2 regions of the Neobacillus sp. K501 genome follow, and region 1 is predicted to be linked to the other one. Evidence: a T-box and tRNA genes for the amino acid it is inferred to sense, from the RefSeq annotation. Region 1 holds a T-box; the other holds one or more tRNA genes.
The links. The T-box of region 1 lies ahead of metG (methionine--tRNA ligase). A T-box ahead of a tRNA ligase gene usually reads a tRNA of that ligase, here a tRNA-Met.
Positions count from the first base shown of each region.

Region 2: it has a tRNA-Met gene. The T-box ahead of metG (methionine--tRNA ligase) is inferred to sense a tRNA for this amino acid. The anticodon was not compared.

Region 1 is NZ_JBSLYA010000008.1:78,016-82,446, forward strand. Features, by position in the region: gene ACWM35_RS17715 (transglycosylase domain-containing protein) at 1-816, shown strand, start outside; gene ACWM35_RS17720 (hypothetical protein) at 1,338-1,469, shown strand; T-box leader at 1,560-1,833, shown strand; gene metG (methionine--tRNA ligase) at 1,881-3,515, shown strand; gene ACWM35_RS17730 (antibiotic biosynthesis monooxygenase family protein) at 3,611-3,904, shown strand; gene ACWM35_RS17735 (ribonuclease J) at 3,944-4,431, opposite strand, start outside.
Region 2 is NZ_JBSLYA010000018.1:16,045-20,475, reverse strand. Features, by position in the region: gene yabN (bifunctional methyltransferase/pyrophosphohydrolase YabN) at 1-9, shown strand, start outside; gene ACWM35_RS24120 (RNA-binding S4 domain-containing protein) at 26-295, shown strand; gene yabP (sporulation protein YabP) at 389-691, shown strand; gene yabQ (spore cortex biosynthesis protein YabQ) at 688-1,317, shown strand; gene ACWM35_RS24105 (FtsB family cell division protein) at 1,334-1,729, shown strand; gene ACWM35_RS24100 (S1 domain-containing RNA-binding protein) at 1,817-2,260, shown strand; tRNA gene ACWM35_RS24095 (tRNA-Met) at 2,557-2,630, opposite strand; gene spoIIE (stage II sporulation protein E) at 2,848-4,431, shown strand, end outside.

The sequences.
Region 1 (4,431 bases):
CAGGTTACCATGTATGAGGCAGTCATAAACTCTTACAATGTCCCACCTGTCTGGCTATTAAATAAAATCGGGTTAGAAAATGGGATTAAAGCGGTGCAACGCTTCGGTATCCCTTTGGAGGAAGAGGACCATACCCTTGGTTTAGCGCTTGGTGGTATGCATAAAGGGACTTCACCGTTATTAATGGCCCAAGCCTACTCTGTATTTCCGAATAACGGGTCAATGGTGGAAGCGCACTCGATTCAAAAAATAGAGGATTCCGACGGGGATCTGCTTGGAAAATGGCAGAAAAAAGAATCGAAAGTAATCGAACCAGCAGTGGCTCAAAAAATGACGTATATGCTAAAAGGCGTGATTGACGAAGGGACAGGGAAAAAAGCGGCGCTCGATGGTTATGATATTGCCGGGAAAACGGGTACAACGGAACTTCCATTCGGTATTGATGCAGGGGCTAAGGATCATTGGTTTGTCGGCTATACTCCAAACATTGTTGGGGCTGTTTGGTTGGGCTATGATAAAACAGATGAAAACCATTATTTATCTGCATCAAGTGGGGCGACGGTCCCTGCAATATTTAAAGAGATCCTGGCGAAGTCCGTGTCGGAACTTCCTGATAGAAATTTCCAATTATCAGGAATTGAGAAGAAATACAAAGACGAAGTGAAGAAGCGAAAAGAAAAAGAAGATAAAGCACGGAAAGACGAAGAGAAGAAACAAAATAAAGGCAAAGGTAAACAAAAAGACAAAGACAAAGAGAAAAATCGAGGGAACAAAGGAAAAGGTAACGAAAAAGATAAAGATAAAGATGATAATTAGTGGGTAATGGGCTTGTGTCTACTTTCGGTGGGTGCAAGCCTGTTTTTTGTGTGGTGTTTCGTGAAGAGGATTTTACTATCGGATTGCGGAAAATACTCTAGGAGGAGAGAAATACTGGGATAGCAAGTAGCTTTTAGCCAGTGAGGTTGATGAATCATAGCGGATCATCTACTATGTATTATGTATATTTATTAGATCCCCACTGGATCCTTTTGAAAAGTACAAACCATTAAATAATCGTACAAATTGGGATTAAAATCAAGATTCTAACTAAGAAATCCTTCAAAATCTTCACCCCCGTGGACCATTCAGTTTTTAATTGATAACTTCATTTTATCCGACTTTTATTAAGGGATTATTTATTCATTGTAAAATTATTGTCAAATCGAATAGGGAGACTCATCATTAAAAGAAGGTGATTCTACCTTTTATACTAAGCCGAAATTACCAAAAAAAACCTAATGACATATGTAAGCGTTTCCATTAGTATAATAGTATAAAGATGAGAGGGGAGACAATCAATGGAACTTTTAATTAAACAATGTGAGCACAACCATTCAGAAGAGCCTTGTGAGGAATGCACCCCCAATATAGAAACGGAAGAGAATTTTGATATCCTAGAATACGATTATAATAAGAGACTATGGTTTTAATAGGTAGAATTACTAGATTGCAAATAAAATCATGATTGTTTTAATATTGACATTATCAAATAAAATGAATAAACTATTGATAATTATCAGATAAAGGCGCAGATGAGAAAAAGTAGAATGAAGAAGTTTTTCACAGAGAGCTTCGGTAGCTGAAAAGAAGCAAAAACACTCATTTGAACAATGGTCTCTGAGCTTCGTACTGAACATACCTTGGTGTATTAGTAGGCTACGACGAGTTTTGGCACTCGTTATCAATGTCACAGTATAAGAGTAGGAAAGTCTGCTCCGTACTTGTTGAGGCAAATAGTGTGAGCTGTTTGCAAAATAAGGTGGTATCACGTGGAATTCAAACCTCGTCCTTAACTTTTATAGTTAAGGCGGGGTTTTTTATTTTTTAAGGAGGTTTTTTGGATGAGTATTTTTATTGGCGGGGCTTGGGCGTATGCGAACGGCTCTTTACATTTGGGCCACATTTCAAGTCTGCTTCCTGGCGATATTTTAGCGAGATATTACAGGTTAAAAGGGGAAGAAGTCTTATATGTGTCAGGGAGTGATTGTAACGGAACACCGATTGCGATTAAGGCAAGGCAGGAAGGGGTATCTCCCAACTTAATTGCTGACCGATATCACAAAGAATTTAGTGATTGCTTTTCAAAATTAGGTTTCACTTATGATACCTACACTAGAACAGATACTGAACATCATCATAAAATTGTTCAAGAGATATTTTTAGAGTTACTCGAAAAGGGCTTCATTTACAAAAAGGAAATTGAGCAAACATATTGTGAAAACTGTGAACAATTTTTACCTGAGCGATATGTCGAAGGCATCTGTCCAGTTTGTAAACAGCCTTCACGAGGTGATCAATGTGATCATTGTTCGACCATTTTAGAGCCTCTTGAATTGTTAGATATAAAGTGCAAAATTTGTGGACACCCGCCGACAACTCGATTTACCGAGCATTTTTACTTTTCTTTAAGCTCTTTTCAAACACAATTGGAAAACTATACGCAAGAGGCAGAAAATAAGAAGCTGTGGCGTGAAAATGCCCTTTCACTTTCGAAACGTTATCTAAGAGAAGGTTTGCAGGATCGAGCAGTATCAAGGGATCTTCCCATTGGTGTGAGTGTTCCCATTGAGGGCTATGAAGACAAGAAAATTTATGTATGGATTGAAGCGGTCTCCGGATATTATACGGCCAGTAAACTATGGGCTAAGGAAACCGATCAAGATGACGCGCCATTTTGGAGCGCAGAAACAAAATCATATTATGTGCACGGAAAGGATAATATCCCTTTTCATTCGATCATATGGCCTGGAATTCTGGCGGGTATAGGGAAAGAACCTTTACCAACACATATCGTATCCAATGAATATCTCACATTAGAAAAGAAAAAATTGTCAACAAGTAAAAATTGGGCTGTTTGGGTACCGGATATTTTAGAAAGATACGAACCTGATTCGATCCGCTATTTTTTAACCATTAACGCACCTGAAAGCCGCGATGCTGATTTTTCATGGAGAGAATTTATTTATAGTCATAACAGTGAATTATTAGGGGCTTATGGTAACTTTGTCAACCGAACATTGAAATTTATACAAAAATCATTTGCGGGTGTGATACCTGGTAAGAACATTTCCTTAGAGATACATCAAAAAATAGATCAATTGTATGAAGAAGTCGGTAATCTAATTGAGGCTTCCTCTTTTAAACAAGGGTTAGAAAAAATCTTCGAGGTAATAAGATTCTCGAATAAATACTTTGACGATCAACAACCGTGGAAACAGGTCCATGATGACACGAATGCCTGTAAACAAACAATTGCGGATTGTGTTTTCCTGATTGCAAATCTAGCAAATATTTTAACACCATTTCTTCCTTTTTCCAGCGAGAAAGTTAAAAAGATGATAAATATAACAGAAACGAGTTGGAAATCAATTTCACTTAAGTCGCAAGCTTTGTCCTACGTGGATCCATTATTTGAACGAATTGAAACATCTAGTATTGAAGAGGAGCATGAAAGATTAACGAGTCAATCTAAATAATTATGAAAAGACAAATACTACCCATTTTATTTAAAAAAATGTAAAGTTAATGTAGAGGTTAAAAAAGGAATCATTTGCTAGAAGGGAGAGATTAGATGATAGTGGAAGCGGTAATGTTACAGGTTAAGCGAGGAATGGAAGAGGAATATGAACAAGCCTTTCGGCGGGCATCTGAAATCATTTCATCCATGAAAGGATATATTTCTCATGAATTGCAGCGTTGTATTGAAGTAGAGGGCAAATACTTGCTCTTGGTGGAGTGGGAGACATTGGAAGATCATACAGTTGGATTCAGGCAATCAAATGAATATCAAGACTGGAAAAAACAATTACATCATTTCTATGACCCATTTCCTACTGTTGAACATTTTGATAAGGTCTTTCCTTAATAGCATAAAGCCGTGATCAAATCCTGATCACGGCGAGTTTTATATTTCAATGATAATCGGCAGAATCATTGGTTTTCTTTTTGTATGTGTAAAGATATAGTTCCCAATGGATTTTTTAATGCTCTGTTTTATAACGCTCCACTGGCGTATATTTTCTGATTGGAGATCATCCATCGTTTTCTTGACGAGGCGGTTAATGTCTTTGAGGAGACCTTCTGAGTTTTTAACATACACGAAGCCTCGGGTGATCGTATCAGGACCTTGAATGATCTTGCGGTCAGCTTTGCTTATCGTTAATACTATGACTAGCATGCCATCTTCAGAAAGCTGTTTCCGGTCGCGGAGCACGATTTCTCCAACATCGCCGACACTCACGCCGTCAACGTACGTGTCCCCGGCAGGAATACTGCGGGTTTGACGGGCTACGGAGTGTTCGATATCCACGACATCGCCATTCTTGATAATAAACGTGTTTCCTTTTTCAACCCCAACTGATTCAGCTAACAATCGGTGATGGTGCAACATCC
Region 2 (4,431 bases), on a different contig from region 1:
GGACTTTAGAATGGGGGAATAAGTAATGCGTTTAGATAAGTTTTTAAAAGTATCTCGTTTAATAAAGAGAAGAACCTTGGCCAAGGAAGTATCAGATCAAGGGAGAATTCTGATTAACGGTAAAGAAGCAAAAGCAAGCACGAACGTCAAAGTAGGAGATGAATTGACGATCCGCCTTGGACAAAGACTAGTTACAGCTCGTGTTGACGTCCTCCAAGAAACAACCCGTAAGGAAGCAGCTGCTGAGATGTATACCATTATTAAAGAAGAAAGAATCGGCACATCAGAGTTCTAAAGGGAGATAATTCACCCTAATGTTCTAATTCATTTACCCCTCACATAAATTATCTAATAAATAGGTTGTACAAATGATTGTGAGGGATGAATGATGAGTCAATATTATGAAGCAAACTCAGGCAAGGGGACGATTCCAGACCATGATGTCATCATGAGAGGCAGAAAGCTCCTAGATATAACGGGTGTAAAGCAAGTGGAGAGTTTTGATAACGAAGAATTTTTATTGGAAACGTCGATGGGATTTTTGGCGATTAAAGGGCAAAATCTGCAAATGAAAAATCTTGATGTCGAAAAGGGGATTGTTTCGATTAAGGGAAAGATCTTTGATTTAGTCTATTTAGATGAACATCATGGGGAGAAAACTAAAGGCTTCTTTAGTAAGATATTCCGATGACTCTTTCAACTCAATTCCTAACCATGCTTTCGATGATTGGGATGGGGACGCTGTTTGGAGCGATGTTTGATACCTATCAGCGGTTTTTGAAACGACCAAAGCGAAGATCGTGGATTGTCTTTTTTAATGATTTACTATTTTGGATCGCCCAAGCGTTAATCATTTTCTATGTATTATTCCTTGTGAATAATGGAGAGTTACGCTTTTATATTTTTATTGCCCTCCTTTGTGGATTTGCCGCTTATCAAAGCTTGTTGAAAGGTTTGTATTTGAGATTACTCGAAATAATCATTCGCACCTTGATTTCAGTTTATAGATTCATTCGAAAATCCTTTATAGTTCTCATCTATAAACCGATTATAGGTATCCTTCAATTGCTTATTTCGCTAATCATCCTAATTGGCAGGGGGATTTATTCCCTTGTCAAATTTATTTTAAAGGTTTTATTATGGATTATTAGAGTTCTAATCGTGCCAGTTGAAAAAATAATAATAATTCTTTGGAAACTTTTGCCGAAAGGTCTTAAAAAAACCGTCGAGAAGTTATATAATAAAACGGCAGGAATTTTTATGGTAATCAAGAATTACTCTATAAAGATGTTAGAAAAGTGGAAAAAACGAAAATAGTAAGGAGGTTTAGGGAATGAGTGAGGTGAGAGATAAGAAGAATGTAGCAAAAATACAGACAACCTATGTCAAACAGAAGGAATATGCTGAAGTGGCATCAGCAAGAAAAAAGAAGCTTCTGTTTAGAAGGCTGTCATTGTTTCTGGTTTTTGCTGCTGTTATTTCCTACTTTCTGATTTCTGGCTTTGTTTCCCAATCCTCTAGCTTAGAAGCAAAAGTGGCCCAAAAGCAGCTGCTTGATAAAGAGTTAGCAGATTTAGAGAAAAAAGAACAAATTCTTAATGAAGAAATTATTAAGTTAAATGATGATGATTATTTAGCGAAGCTGGCGAGAAAGGAATATTTCTTCTCTGAACAAGGTGAGATCATCTTTAATATCCCTGAGGAAGAGGAAGGAAAAAACAACCAGTAGCTAGTATTATTGACACTTATTTTTCCGTTTTTGTATAATATATAGTAAGTATGATTTTTTATATTTTTAAGGAGGAACATTCTTTTTATGTCAATCGAAGTAGGCAGCAAGTTACAAGGAAAGGTAACAGGGATTACAAATTTCGGAGCATTTGTGGAGCTGCCAGATGGCTCAACAGGACTCGTGCACATCAGTGAAGTCGCTGACAATTATGTAAAAGATATTAATGATCATCTTAAAGTTGGCGACCAAGTTGAGGTGAAAGTCATCAATGTTGAGAAAGATGGGAAAATTGGGTTATCTATTAAAAAGGCAAAAGATAGACCAGAAGCGCCGCAAAGATCCCATTCACACTCAAACTCACATTCACAACGCCCTCGTCAGGGCAGATCAAACGATCGTAATAACCCTCGAGGAGAAACGTTTGAATCAAAAATGGCGAAGTTTTTAAAAGATAGTGAGGATCGTTTAACATCCCTAAAACGTCACACGGAATCAAAACGTGGTGGCAGAGGAGCTAGACGGGGGTAACTTGCTGCTTATTTATTAGCTGATAGATGGCAGGATATATAAAGTGAAACTTCAATCAGTGGGGGTTTTTATTCATCCCCCGCTGAATGTTAGTTGAACTTATCGGGCTTTTACGGGCAGTTATCCCCCACCTAAACTTCGCTTTTACTAAAGTTTTAAGGTGGGGGTCTACTGCCCGTTAATGCGGGATAAATGGTTGCTATTCAAAGACAAGTCGACTCGACTTGTCTTTTTGTATGGGTTTTAAAAAAACACAAAAAAAGCACTGGAAAATTCCAGTGCTTTCGCTATTCTGATAGCGGCGGAGGGGATCGAACCCCCGACCTTACGGGTATGAACCGTACGCTCTAGCCAGCTGAGCTACACCGCCATGTCATTAGACACAAGATATATAATACCGAGGACTAAAACAGATGTCAACGAGTTTTTTTCGAATTACGACATATATTTATGCTTGCAATATTAATTGAATGAATATAGTGAAAACCGTCGAACGAAAATTTTCCATTTGTTCACTAATTTGACAAACTTTGAACTCTAGCAATTTTATAATAGAGCAACGAAGAAATTAGTAGGGAGTGTGATCCATGGAAAAGATAGAGCGGAGTCTAATAGAGCCGGTTGGGGAAGTCAACTTCCAAGCATCTAAGTGGAATTGGGGCATAGGATTAAAAAAATTCCAGTTAAAAGTAGAATCCTTCTTGTTAAAAAAAGGATATCTTTTACTCTTAATAGGTTTCTTACTTGGAAGAGCTTTAATATTGTCACAGCTTACTCCTTTTAGTCTTCCATTTTTCGCATCCGTCTTTTTAATTAAAAGAGATCGGTCACCACTAGCCTTAGTCGGACTCGTTGCAGGGGCTGCGACGATATCCATAAAAAATGCTGCATTTACCTTTGCCGTATCTGTCCTGTTTCTTGTTCTTTATCGAATTAGTGAGAAATGGATAAAAAACGAAATGCGGACGGTTCCTTTCTTTGTGGCGATCATCCTCGGTGGGGGGAAACTGGCAGAGTCCTTCTTTATCTCTAAAGAATTATCGCTATACGATACGATGATGGTAGGTGTACAAGCAAGTCTAGCATTTATTTTAACAATGATTTTTTTACAAAGTATTCCATTGCTGATCATGAGTAAACGGAGACAGCTGCTAAAAACAGAAGAGATTGTCTGTTTAATTATCATGTTGGCATCGATTATGACAGGGACAATCGGCTGGAAGATCTATGATCTATCCCTGGAACATATTATGTCCCGCTATTTAGTATTAGTATTTTCATTTATTGCCGGTGCAACGGTGGGCTCTACCGTTGGGGTAGTGACGGGCCTCATCTTTAGCCTTGCAAGTGTATCTAGCTTCTACCATATGAGTTTATTAGCTTTTTCTGGAGTATTGGGCGGTTTATTAAAAGAAGGGAAAAAAATTGGTGTAGCCATTGGCTTGTTTATTGCCACTCTTTTAATTGGTATGTATGGGCAGGAAGGCGGCTCGCTCACCATCACATTACTAGAGTCCACAGCGGCCATCTTCCTATTTCTCCTAACACCACAATTTTTTACCTCTAGATTAGCTAAATATATTCCAGGTACCCCAGAATATACGACGGAGCAGCAAAAATATATGAGGAAAATGCGCGATGTGACAGCGCAAAGAGTGTCTCAATTTTCAAATGTTTTTCATGCTCTTTCTAAGAGCTTTTCACAAATGGATATCCAGCCAGATATCGATGAAAATGAACGAGAAATGGATTACTTCATGAGTAATGTTACGGAAAAAACCTGTAATACCTGCTTTAAAAAGGAACAGTGCTGGGCAAAGAATTTTACGACTACCTATTCCTACTTAGAAGAAATTATTCATGAAATGGATCAAAGTGATGGAGTCGTACCTGCAAAACTATCACGGGAATGGGAAAAACACTGTACAAGATCCCAGCGAGTTTATGAGGCGATTGGGCAGGAGCTGACGTTCTTCCAAGCCAATCAAAAACTTAAAAAGCAGGTTCAAGAAAGCCGGAAGTTAGTTGCCGACCAGCTCCTTGGAGTATCAGAGGTCATGGAGAACTTCGCTAAGGAAATTCAGCGTGAGCGAGAGAATCATCATAAGCAGGAAGAACAAATTATGGAGGCGATCCAAGCTTTTGGTATCCATATTGAACATGTTGAGATC